Regions from separate parts of the Bradyrhizobium sp. Crot121 genome, predicted to be linked through region 1. Evidence: riboswitches for the same ligand, from Rfam matches in the RefSeq annotation. Region 1 holds a riboswitch; each other region holds the start of a gene.
The links. A riboswitch is a leader RNA that binds a small molecule or an ion and turns the genes downstream of it on or off. The one in region 1 is predicted to bind cobalamin.
Positions count from the first base shown of each region.

Region 2: it holds a riboswitch for cobalamin, as region 1 does, so the genes downstream of both, AC5ZGW_RS24445 (TonB-dependent receptor) here and AC5ZGW_RS00980 (TonB-dependent receptor plug domain-containing protein) in region 1, are expected to answer to the same signal.
Region 3: it holds a riboswitch for cobalamin, as region 1 does, so the genes downstream of both, metE (5-methyltetrahydropteroyltriglutamate--homocysteine S-methyltransferase) here and AC5ZGW_RS00980 (TonB-dependent receptor plug domain-containing protein) in region 1, are expected to answer to the same signal.

Region 1 is NZ_JCAMOR010000001.1:229,536-232,809, forward strand. It holds gene AC5ZGW_RS00975 (hypothetical protein) at 67-594, opposite strand; cobalamin riboswitch at 828-1,028, shown strand; gene AC5ZGW_RS00980 (TonB-dependent receptor plug domain-containing protein) at 1,279-3,126, shown strand; gene cobD (threonine-phosphate decarboxylase CobD) at 3,158-3,274, opposite strand, start outside.
Region 2 is NZ_JCAMOR010000030.1:5,106-8,379, reverse strand. It holds gene AC5ZGW_RS24445 (TonB-dependent receptor) at 1-1,676, opposite strand, end outside; cobalamin riboswitch at 1,789-1,986, opposite strand; gene AC5ZGW_RS24440 (FecCD family ABC transporter permease) at 2,169-3,143, shown strand; gene AC5ZGW_RS24435 (ABC transporter ATP-binding protein) at 3,140-3,274, shown strand, end outside.
Region 3 is NZ_JCAMOR010000044.1:13,602-16,875, forward strand. It holds partial or broken gene metE (5-methyltetrahydropteroyltriglutamate--homocysteine S-methyltransferase) at 1-2,114, opposite strand, end outside; cobalamin riboswitch at 2,222-2,422, opposite strand; cobalamin riboswitch at 2,555-2,773, shown strand; gene AC5ZGW_RS29745 (ribonucleoside-diphosphate reductase subunit alpha) at 2,888-3,274, shown strand, end outside.

The DNA.
Region 1 (3,274 bases):
TGGAGTCCCATGCTTTTCAAAGATCTCGATGGCAGCGAAGCTGTCACCAACTCGATCAGCGCAGATTCACGCCCCTCGTGCATCGCGGATTGCCTGGGCGACTTTCGTCGCCTGCGACACCCGTCCGATTCGCGCGCCCGTGACGATCTTTTTTCGGCGCGTGCTCAAGCGCGGCACCATGCCTTCGTTGGCGGTCGATCCGGCGGAGGGATAGGGAATGAAGTCCGCGGCCCGACGCAGCGCGAGAGCCTTTCGAGCCGCTTCGACATTGGCGGTGCGAGCTGCCAAATTGTGAAGACGCCTGAGCTCGCTGTTCACCCGCTTCAGTGCCGCGGCAAAGACCTGCTTGCGTTGTGATGGACGATCGGCAGTTCCGGGGAAGTTCGCGCCGCGAGGCTGGCCTTTCCCGCGCGTCTCTCGCCGCTTTTGTCGGCCGAGCGTTCGCTCCTTGTCGCGCATCTTGCGCAAGCGGGATCGCATGTCCGCAAGATCAGCCGGCTCGACGTCATAGATGGCGGGATGATGCGTGAGGCGGATCGTCTCGTATTCGTCGTGACTGAGGAGGCTGCGTTCGAGTTTGCATGGGACCGACATTTCCTGTTCCTCCGTTGAATCTGTCGATGCTCACATGAACGGTATCATCCAAGTTTAGCGACGCGTGTGGGTGGCATGTGATGCTCGCATAAGGCTGTAGGATTTGCCATCTGCCGTCCCTTCGCCTGTCAGCAACTTTCTGTGTTCGTCATTCAGGTCGCCGCTATCAGCGATCCGCAAAAATGCTGTTGGGTTCTGATCGTTATCGATTTGAGTTTTGCTCCGCCTTGTGCTTCTTTGCACGCGTCATCGGTGCCCTTTGTAGGGTGAAACGGGAACGCGGTGCGGGAATCTTCCCCAATGCCGCGGCTGCCCCCGCAACTGTAAGCGGACTATTTGCGATCCGGATGCCACTGGGCCTGCCAAGCAGGTTTGGGAAGGCGGATCGCGAGACGACCGCAAGCCAGGAGACCGGCCGTTGACGGGTATCAACTCGTTCGACGGTGGGTCGGCGGAAGGGCATTAATGAACTTGCGGCGTTTTCTTGCCGGGTGTGCGGCCGTTGCTGCGTGCGGTCACACTGGCGCCATGGCCCAATCGGGTCCCGAACAGCTTCCTGCTGTTGTCATCAATCCGGAGGTCCGGTCCAAGCCGGCCCCGAGGAATAGGCAAAGGTCTTCAACGACCCATCCTGCGCGCCCGGCGCCCGGTAACGAGGCGCCGGCCGCGACTCCCGAAGTGGTCGTGACTCCCGACCGTACACTGGAGCCGGCGAGCCGGACCGGAAGCTCGGTCAGCGTGGTCACGCACGAAATGCTCGCGACCAGCAATCCGACCTCGCTCGTCGATGCGCTGCGGACCGTGCCGGGACTCGATATCACCGAAAGCGGCGGACCAGGCGCGACGACCAATGTGCGCTTGCGCGGCGCCAATACCGGCCAGGCGCTGGTCATGATCGATGGCATCAGGGTCAACGATCCGACCGCCGCCAGCGGCGACTTCGATTTCGCGATGTTCGCCCCGGGCGCGATCCAGCGGATCGAGGTGCTGAAAGGACCGCAGAGCGCGCTCTACGGATCTGACGCGATCGGCGGCGTCGTCAACATCATCACCAAGAAGGGCACCGGTCCGGCACAACTCGACGTCAGCACCGAGGGCGGAAGCTACGGCACTCCGAGCACCAGCGCAGCGCTGACCGGAACCTCTGGGCCGTGGTCCTACGCGTTCACGGGAAGCGGGCAGCACAGCAACGGCTTTTCACGCTACGGCTATCGCATCCCCGCGCTCGAAGCCAAGTATGGCCCGCTCGAGCGCGATGGCTTCGACCGCGTCGGCGGTTCGGCACGCGTCGGCTACGATTCCGGCGAAGGCGTACGCCTGGAGACGGGCATGCTGGCCTCATTCACGCGGTCCGCCTATGATCAGGCCTCCGGAACGTTCCCGGACACGCCGTCGAGCGCGACGCGCCTGCTCGAACAGGTCTGGGGACGTGCGTCGTTCGACACGTTCGGCGGCATTCTCACCCATAGCGTGAGCGCATTTGAGACGCATATCGACCGCTCGTTCGACGACGTCACCTACAAGATCAACAAGCTGCCGCAGAACACGACATCCATCCTCTCCAATTTCGTCGGCGACAGCACGGGCCTGGAATATCAGGGCAACCTGAAGGTCGGCCCGCTGGGATCGCTCATCGTCGGATCCCGTGTGCAGCATGAAACGGCGAGCACCTCCACCACCAACCTATTGCCGATTCCTGGAGCGTCGACGCCACAGCTCGCAGGCACGCAAGACACCAATTCAGTGTTTGCGCTCTGGCAACTGCCGATCGGCGAGCGGCTCAACATCACGATGGGCGGCCGGGTTGACGACGTCGTCGATGTGGCACGGTTCGAGACATGGCGAACCACCGCGGCTTACACGATCGCCGAGACCGGCACCAAGCTGCATGCGAGCGCCGGGACAGGCGCCAAGGCCCCGACGCTCTATCAGCTCTATGCGCCGACCTATGGCAATTCCGCGCTCAGTCCCGAGGAGAGCTTCGGCTACGATGCCGGCATCGACCAAAGCCTGTTCGGAGGCCGCGTTGTGGTTTCGCTGACAGGCTTCGGCAACAGGTTCAGCAACCTGATCGACTTTGTGACCGATCCGGCGCACCCGCTCGGGCACTACGTCAACGTCTCGCGTGCCGAAACCGACGGACTGGAACTAGGGGTCAACGTCGATATCCTGCCGGGCTACCTGAAATTCAACGCCGCCTATACCTATCTGCAGGCTAAGGATCTCTCGACCGGCCTGACGCTGGCGCGCCGGCCGGAAAACCTGGCGAGATTCTCGTTCCCGATCACACCGATCGAGGGCTGGCTGATCGAGCCACGCGTGCTCGCGGTATCCACGCGCTACAGCGGTTCAAACGAGACGCTACCACTCGCCCCTTACGTCCGCGTCGACCTCTACACCGAATACAAGATCGATGAGACCTGGAAGGTGTACTTGCGCGGCGAGAACATTTTCAATGAGCACTATCAGGAAGTGTACAACTATGGCACGACCGGACCTGCGGCTTACGCCGGGTTCAGTGCCCACTGGTGAAGCGGATGTGATGATGCGCGCGCGGGGTGCGCTATTTGACCGAACCAAGCGCGCTGGCCAGGCGATCGAGACCATCGTCCGACGCAAGGCCAAATCGCAGCCATTCGCGTGCGCCGTTAAAGCTCCGGCACCAGATGTGGCGTCGGGC
Region 2 (3,274 bases), on a different contig from region 1:
TGCGTCTTCAACTGGAAATTCTGCGGCAACGGGTTGAAGTCCGCATCGAACGCGGGTCCGGTGGACGTGCGCTCGTCGACATCGGGCGTGCGAAACGCGTGCGCGGCGCGGGCGAACACCGAGAACATTTCGGTGAAGCGATGCTCGACGCCGACATGCAGCGCGTAATTGGTCTCGCTCTGGTCGAGCGGCGTCGCCTGCGCGTCGAAGGCGAACGGCGCGTTCGGATCGTAGCGGTCGCGCGCGCTGAGCCAGGTGTTCTGCACCCGCGCGCCATAGGAGAAATCGGTGGTGGGCAAGAGGCCAACCGTGTGCTGCCAATAGCCGGCGAGCGACTGCTGCGACAGGTCGTAGGTATGGATCGGTGGCACGCCCCGGAACGCGCCGCGCTGCTGGTGGAACGTTGCATCGTAATAGTCGATGCCGGTCAGGATCGACGAGGGAATCCCGAAGATCGAATTGCTGATGCTCAGCCGCGGCGTGATCGACCAGGTCTGCAACGCGGCGTCATTGTAGGTGGATGCCGCGCTGATGAATGGCGAGGTGCCGAAGAACGCGCCTTGCGTGTCCTTCTGGCGGTAGCCGCCATCGACGATCAGGTCGACACCGTTCAGGAGCGTCTTGGTGAAGCCCGTCGTCGCGCTCGCGCCCTGCTGGTTGCCATAGTCGAACGGCGTGGCGGCGCCCTTGCGATCGGTGACGAGCTGATTGACGCCGATCGAAGGATCGACCAGCCTGCCGCCGGGAAAGCCCAGCTTCTGGTCGTCGCCGGTCACCGTCAGGAAGGCTTTCAGGTCCGGCGTCGTGTAGTTGAGATTGCCGACGCCGTTGCGCTGGTCGAGCGCATTGTTCACGCGGTAGCCGTCGGACTTGATGCCGTTGCCGTAGAACGACGCCGACCATGGTCCCGAATTCATCGCGGTCGAGATCGCGGCCATGCGCTGGTTGAAGGAGCCATAGCCGGCTTCGCCGCGGATCGAGACCGGCGGGCCGCCGACACCGGTCTTGGTGACGATGTTGATCACGCCGCCTATCGCATTGTCGCCGTAGAGCACGGCGCCGCTGTTGCCGCGGGTGATCTCGACGCGCTCGATCGAATCGAGTGGGATGGTCGACAGATCCACCTGCGCCATGTCGATGTCGTTGAGCCGTCGCCCGTTGAGCAGGAACAGCGTGTTGGCGGTGGCGAACGCGCCGAAGCCGCGCAGGTCGACCGAGGTCTTGGCGCCGTTCACGCCGCCATAGAGCGATTGAAGCTGCACGCCGGGGGCCTGCGCGATGATCTCGGCCAGAACCTGGGTCGGCGAATGCGCGATGTCGTCGGCGGTGATCACGGTCGAGGACGTCCCGACAATGCCGGCAAATTGCGGGCCGCCGCCACCGCCACCGGATGAAGCTCCGCCAGCGGCGGCGCCGCCAGCGCCCGCGCCGCCGGCCGGCTGCGCGTTGGTCGGCACCTGGCCCGGCGCGGGACGCCGGGGACCTGGAGTGCCGTCGGAAGCGGGCTTGGCACGGGTGCGGTTGTGGTCGCCGGGCGCCCTGACCTCGACCGGCGGCAATTGCTCGGAGGGCGCTTCCTGCGCCTGCGCGGCGGAAACATACAAAGCGGGCGCCAGCATGCTCGACGCGAGCAGCAGCGCGCGGCGTTGCTTGGTGGCTGTGGTAGCAGAGAACATCGGCGAGACCTCGGTATGACGTCAGTGGCACGTCACAGCGAACCAAGGCTCACCATCGCGTTTCGCGCTTCAGGTGAAGCAAATGCCTGTACTCCCCGACCGACATCGTCGCGTGTGACCACGTATGACGGCAGGTCTCCTGGCTCGCGGGTCGTTACCCTTCGTCGCCTTCCCAGGACCGAGACTCCCAGTGGCATATGACGAAGGATTCACCGCATACAGTTGCGGGGGCAGCCGCGGCTTTACGGGAAGTTTCCCGGTACCGCATTCCCTTTTGATCCCGATAGGAACCGTCGGGGCCATCTAGGATTTCGGCGGCACGTGAGTCAATCCCGGCGAAACTGCGGCTCCCTGGCTCCCATACGTTTTTTTGTTCCGGTGTCGCTTGTCTGCCACCGAATTCGCTGCAAGAAGCAGGGCGCGATGAGTGCACAGGATTTCACGATAGCGGCGGGTCTGGCCGCGCGGCGGCGGTTGGGGGCGACCGTTGCAATGATTGCGTTGGTTGCCTTGCTGATGCTGATCTCGCTCGGCACCGGCCCGGTGCGGCTGTCGCCGCTGACGGTGATCGAGGCGCTGTTCGGTGGCGGCAGCGATGTCACGCAGGTGATCGTGCGCGAGATTCGCCTGCCGCGCACCATCCTGGCGTTTGCGATCGGCGCCATCCTCGGTCTGTCAGGCGCGGCGCTGCAAGGCCTGTTGCGCAATCCCTTAGCCTCGCCCTCGCTGTTCGGCGCGCCGCAATCGGCGGCGTTCGGTGCGGTGCTGGTGATCGCGCTGGGGTTGGCTGACGTCCGCTCCTATGCGCTGCCGGTCGCCGCCATCATCGCCGCATTCGGCTCGGTCTTCGTGCTGCTCGCGATCGCAGGCCGCAATGCGGGCCTCTTGATCCTGATCCTCGCCGGGCTTGCGATCTCGAGCCTTGCGGGCGCTGCGACGGCGCTGGTGATGAACCTCGCGAGCAATCCGTTCCTGGCGCTCGAGATCGCGTTCTGGCTGCTCGGCTCGCTGGAGGACCGCAGCTTCCAGCATGTCGCGCTGGCGCTGCCGTTCATCGTCGCCGGCGCGGCCATCCTGCTGTCGCAAGCCAGCGCCTTCCGCGCGCTCACGCTCGGCGAAGAGACCGCGCAAAGCCTCGGCGTCGATGTCGGCCGCCTGCGCCTGTTCGTGATCGCAGGCGTTGCGCTCGGCGTCGGTGGCGCGGTGGCGGTCACCGGCACCATCGGCTTCATCGGCCTGGTCGCGCCGCATCTGATGCGGCCCGTCATCGGCCACGATCCGGCGCGGCTGTTGGTGCCGAGCGCGCTTGCCGGCTCGGCGCTGTTGCTCGCGGCCGACATCGCGGTGCGCATCATCCCGTCGACGTCGGACATCAAGGTGGGCGTGTTGACCTCGATCATCGGCGTGCCGTTCTTCCTCTATCTCATCATGCGCGAGCGTCGCGCGCTCGGCGGAGGCGTCGCATGACGGCGCTTGTTGTAGAACACCTCAACGTCGTGCTCGCCGGCCGCCGCGTGCTCAACGATGTGTCGCTGCAACTCGCCTCCGGTCATCTCGTCGCGCTGGTCGGTCCGAACGGCGCCGGCAAAACCACGCTG
Region 3 (3,274 bases), on a different contig from region 1:
GGGTAGCGGTAGTTCCGGAAGGCGTCGAGCAATTCCATTTTCGAGCGCGAGGTCTCGATCGAAATGACATCGGCGTCCATCTCCGCGATGGCGTCGATGATGTCGTTGAACTCGGAGTAGCACATGTGGGTGTGGATCTGGGTCTCGTCCTGCACGCCGGAGGAACAGATGCGGAAACTATCGACCGCCCAATCGAGATAGGTCTTCCATTCCGACCCGCGCAGCGGCAGGCCTTCCCGCAGTGCCGCTTCGTCGATCTGGATCATGCCTGCACCGGCCGCCTGCAGATCGCGCACCTCGTCGCGGATCGCGAGCGCGATCTGTCGGCACACGTCGCTGCGCGGCAGGTCGTCGCGGACGAACGACCAGTTCAGGATGGTCACGGGGCCGGTCAACATCGCCTTCACCGGCTTTGCCGTCAGTGACTGCGCGAATTGCCACCATTCGACCGTCATCGCCTGTGGTCGTGAGACGTCGCCGTAGAGGATCGGCGGCCGGACGCAGCGCGAGCCATAGGACTGCACTCAGCCGAGCTCGGTGAAGGCGAAGCCGGAAAGCTGCTCGCCAAAATACTGCACCATGTCGTTGCGCTCGAACTCGCCATGGACCAGGACGTCGAGCCCGATATTCTCCTGCCAACGGATGGCGCGCGCAGTCTGATGCTGCAGATAGGTCTTGTATGCGGTATCGCTGAGTGCACCATTGGCATGTGCGGCGCGTGCGTTTCTGACATCAGTTGTCTGCGGGAAGGAGCCGATGGTCGTGGTCGGGAAGCGTGGCAGATTGAACCGCTCGCGCTGCACCTCGGCACGCTCGGCGAACCGGCTGGCACGATGGCGCATGCCGCCATCGATGGCGGCGAGACGCTGGGCAACCTTGGCATCGTGAATCCGCGGTGAGGTCTTGCGCGCGGCCGCGGCGGCATCGGACGCTCGGATCGCTTCGGACGCAGGGGCCCGGCCACTTCCAAGCGCCGCGCCCAGCGCGGCAAGCTCTTCGAGCTTCTGCACCGAGAATGAAAGCCAGGTCTTCACCTCGGGATCGAGCTTGGTTTCCAGGGCGAGATCGATGGGTACATGAAGCAGCGAGCAGGATGGCGCGATCTGAATGCGCTCCTTGCCGAGCTTTGCGACGACGGGCCCAAGCTGATCGAGGATCCGGCTCAGATCTGCGCGCCAGACGTTGCGGCCGTCGATCACGCCGAGCGACAGCACCCGTTCTTTCGGAACGTCGATGAGATCGCCGAGCTGCTGGGGCGCGCGCACGAGATCGAGATGCAGGCCGGCGACCGGAAGATCAAACGCGACCGCACGATTGCCGCCGAGCCCGCCGAAATAGGTCGCCAGCATGATCCTGATGTCCGGCACCGCTTTGGCGATTTCGGAATAGGCGCGCCGTAGGGCTTGCTGAGCGGCGGCGTCCAGATCAAGCACGAGACAGGGCTCGTCGATCTGTACCCATTCCGCACCGCGGGCAGCGAGTTCGCGCAATAGTTCGATATAGACCGGCAGGAGCCTGTCGAGCAGCGACAGCGTGGCGAAATGCGGTTCCTTGGACTTGGCCAGTTTCAGGAACGTGACTGGGCCGACCAGCACGGGGCGGGTCTGATAACCCAGCGCCTTCGCCTCCTCATACTCTTCGATCGGCTTGCGTGATGAGAGTGCAAAATACTGGTTCTTGCGAAGCTCCGGCACCATGTAGTGATAGTTGGTGTCGAACCATTTCGTCATTTCGAGCGCCGCCACGCCATGTGCGTGATGGGCATGTCCGCAGGCCTCGTCATGCGCGTCGGCCTTGGCGCCACGCGCCATCGCGAAGTAGGTCGCAAGCGGCACCGCGCCGCCGGTCCAGCCATAGCTTTCTGGGATAGCGCCGACCATTGCGCAGGTGTCGAGCACCTGATCGTAGAACGAGAAATCGTTCGACGGGATCACGGTGATACCGAGTTTCTTTTGCCGCGCCCAATTGGCCGCGCGCAGCCCGACGCCGGTTTCGATCAGCGTCTTTTCGTCTGATGCGCCGGACCAGAAGCGTTCCAGCGCGAATTTCAGTTCACGCCGCGGACCGATCCGCGGCGTGCCGAGGGACGCAACAACAAGTGAAGTGGAAGACATTGGCTTAACCCCATGAGTTGGGGGCAAAGGCCGTAGTGACACGTCTGGATTCCCTGCGCGAGGTGCGCACGGAATCGCAACCGCACCACCGGGACACCCCGCCCGAGGACGTGTATGTTGTCGAGGCAGGTCTCCTGGCTCGCGGGTCGTTGCTGTGGTCCGGCCTTCCCGAAGCTTTGCAGGCTTCAGTGGCAATTGTGGACCGCGGCTCGCCGCTTACAGTTGCGGGGGCAGCTCCGGCTTTACACCGGCTTCCCTCTTAGCTCCGGAAAAGATCTCTCCGAAGAACCACGACGCGTTCACTTACCGGCAAGATCGCGCGAACGTCAACTCGGCTGACATCACGTGCGCGTGGAGCCGGTTGTTCACAGCGCCAACGGCATGGACCGGAATTTTTGCGCTTCGCCCATACGTGCCATTGACAGCATTCTCCAAATCGCACCAGATGTAGCTGTCACGGTCCATCATGACGCAAGGAATGGTGGCTAAGAGGGAAGCTGGTGATCGCGCGTTTCTCGCGAGAATCCAGCGCTGCCCCCGCAACTGTAAGCAGTGAGTTGCTCCCGATTTTAGACGTCACTGATGCGGCATCGCATTGGGAAGACGGGGAGTGACGCCGACCTGCGAGCCAGGAGACCTGCCGTGACAGCAAATAACGTCCACGGGCGGGGTGTCCCGGCGGCCGCTTGCAGGCTCATGCCGGTACGCCGCCGGCATCATCACGCAGCGTCGCCTCTGGCATCCGGCCCCAGCAACATCACGGGGTCTGCAAGATGTCACTCTCTCTCGATCGCGAAACCACCGCGTCACCTCTCATCCACCTGCGCCCCGAATCAATCGCGGCGCCGGAAGCACGGCTGCCGATGCAGGTGATCCGCCGCAATGGCACGGTGTCGCAATTCGATGCCGGGAAGATCTCGGTGGCGATGACCAAGGCCTTCCTTGCGGTCGAGGGGAATACGGCGGCTGCGTCGCGCCGCGTGCACGAAGCGGTCGAGGAATTGACCGCCGAAGTCGTCGGCGCGCTGTCGCGCCGGATGAGCGAAGGCCGCACCTTTCATATCGAGGACATCCAGGACCAGGTTGAACTGGCATTGATGCGCAGCGGCCATCACAAGGTGGCGCGCGCCTATGTGCTCTATCGCGAGGAGCGGGCGCGG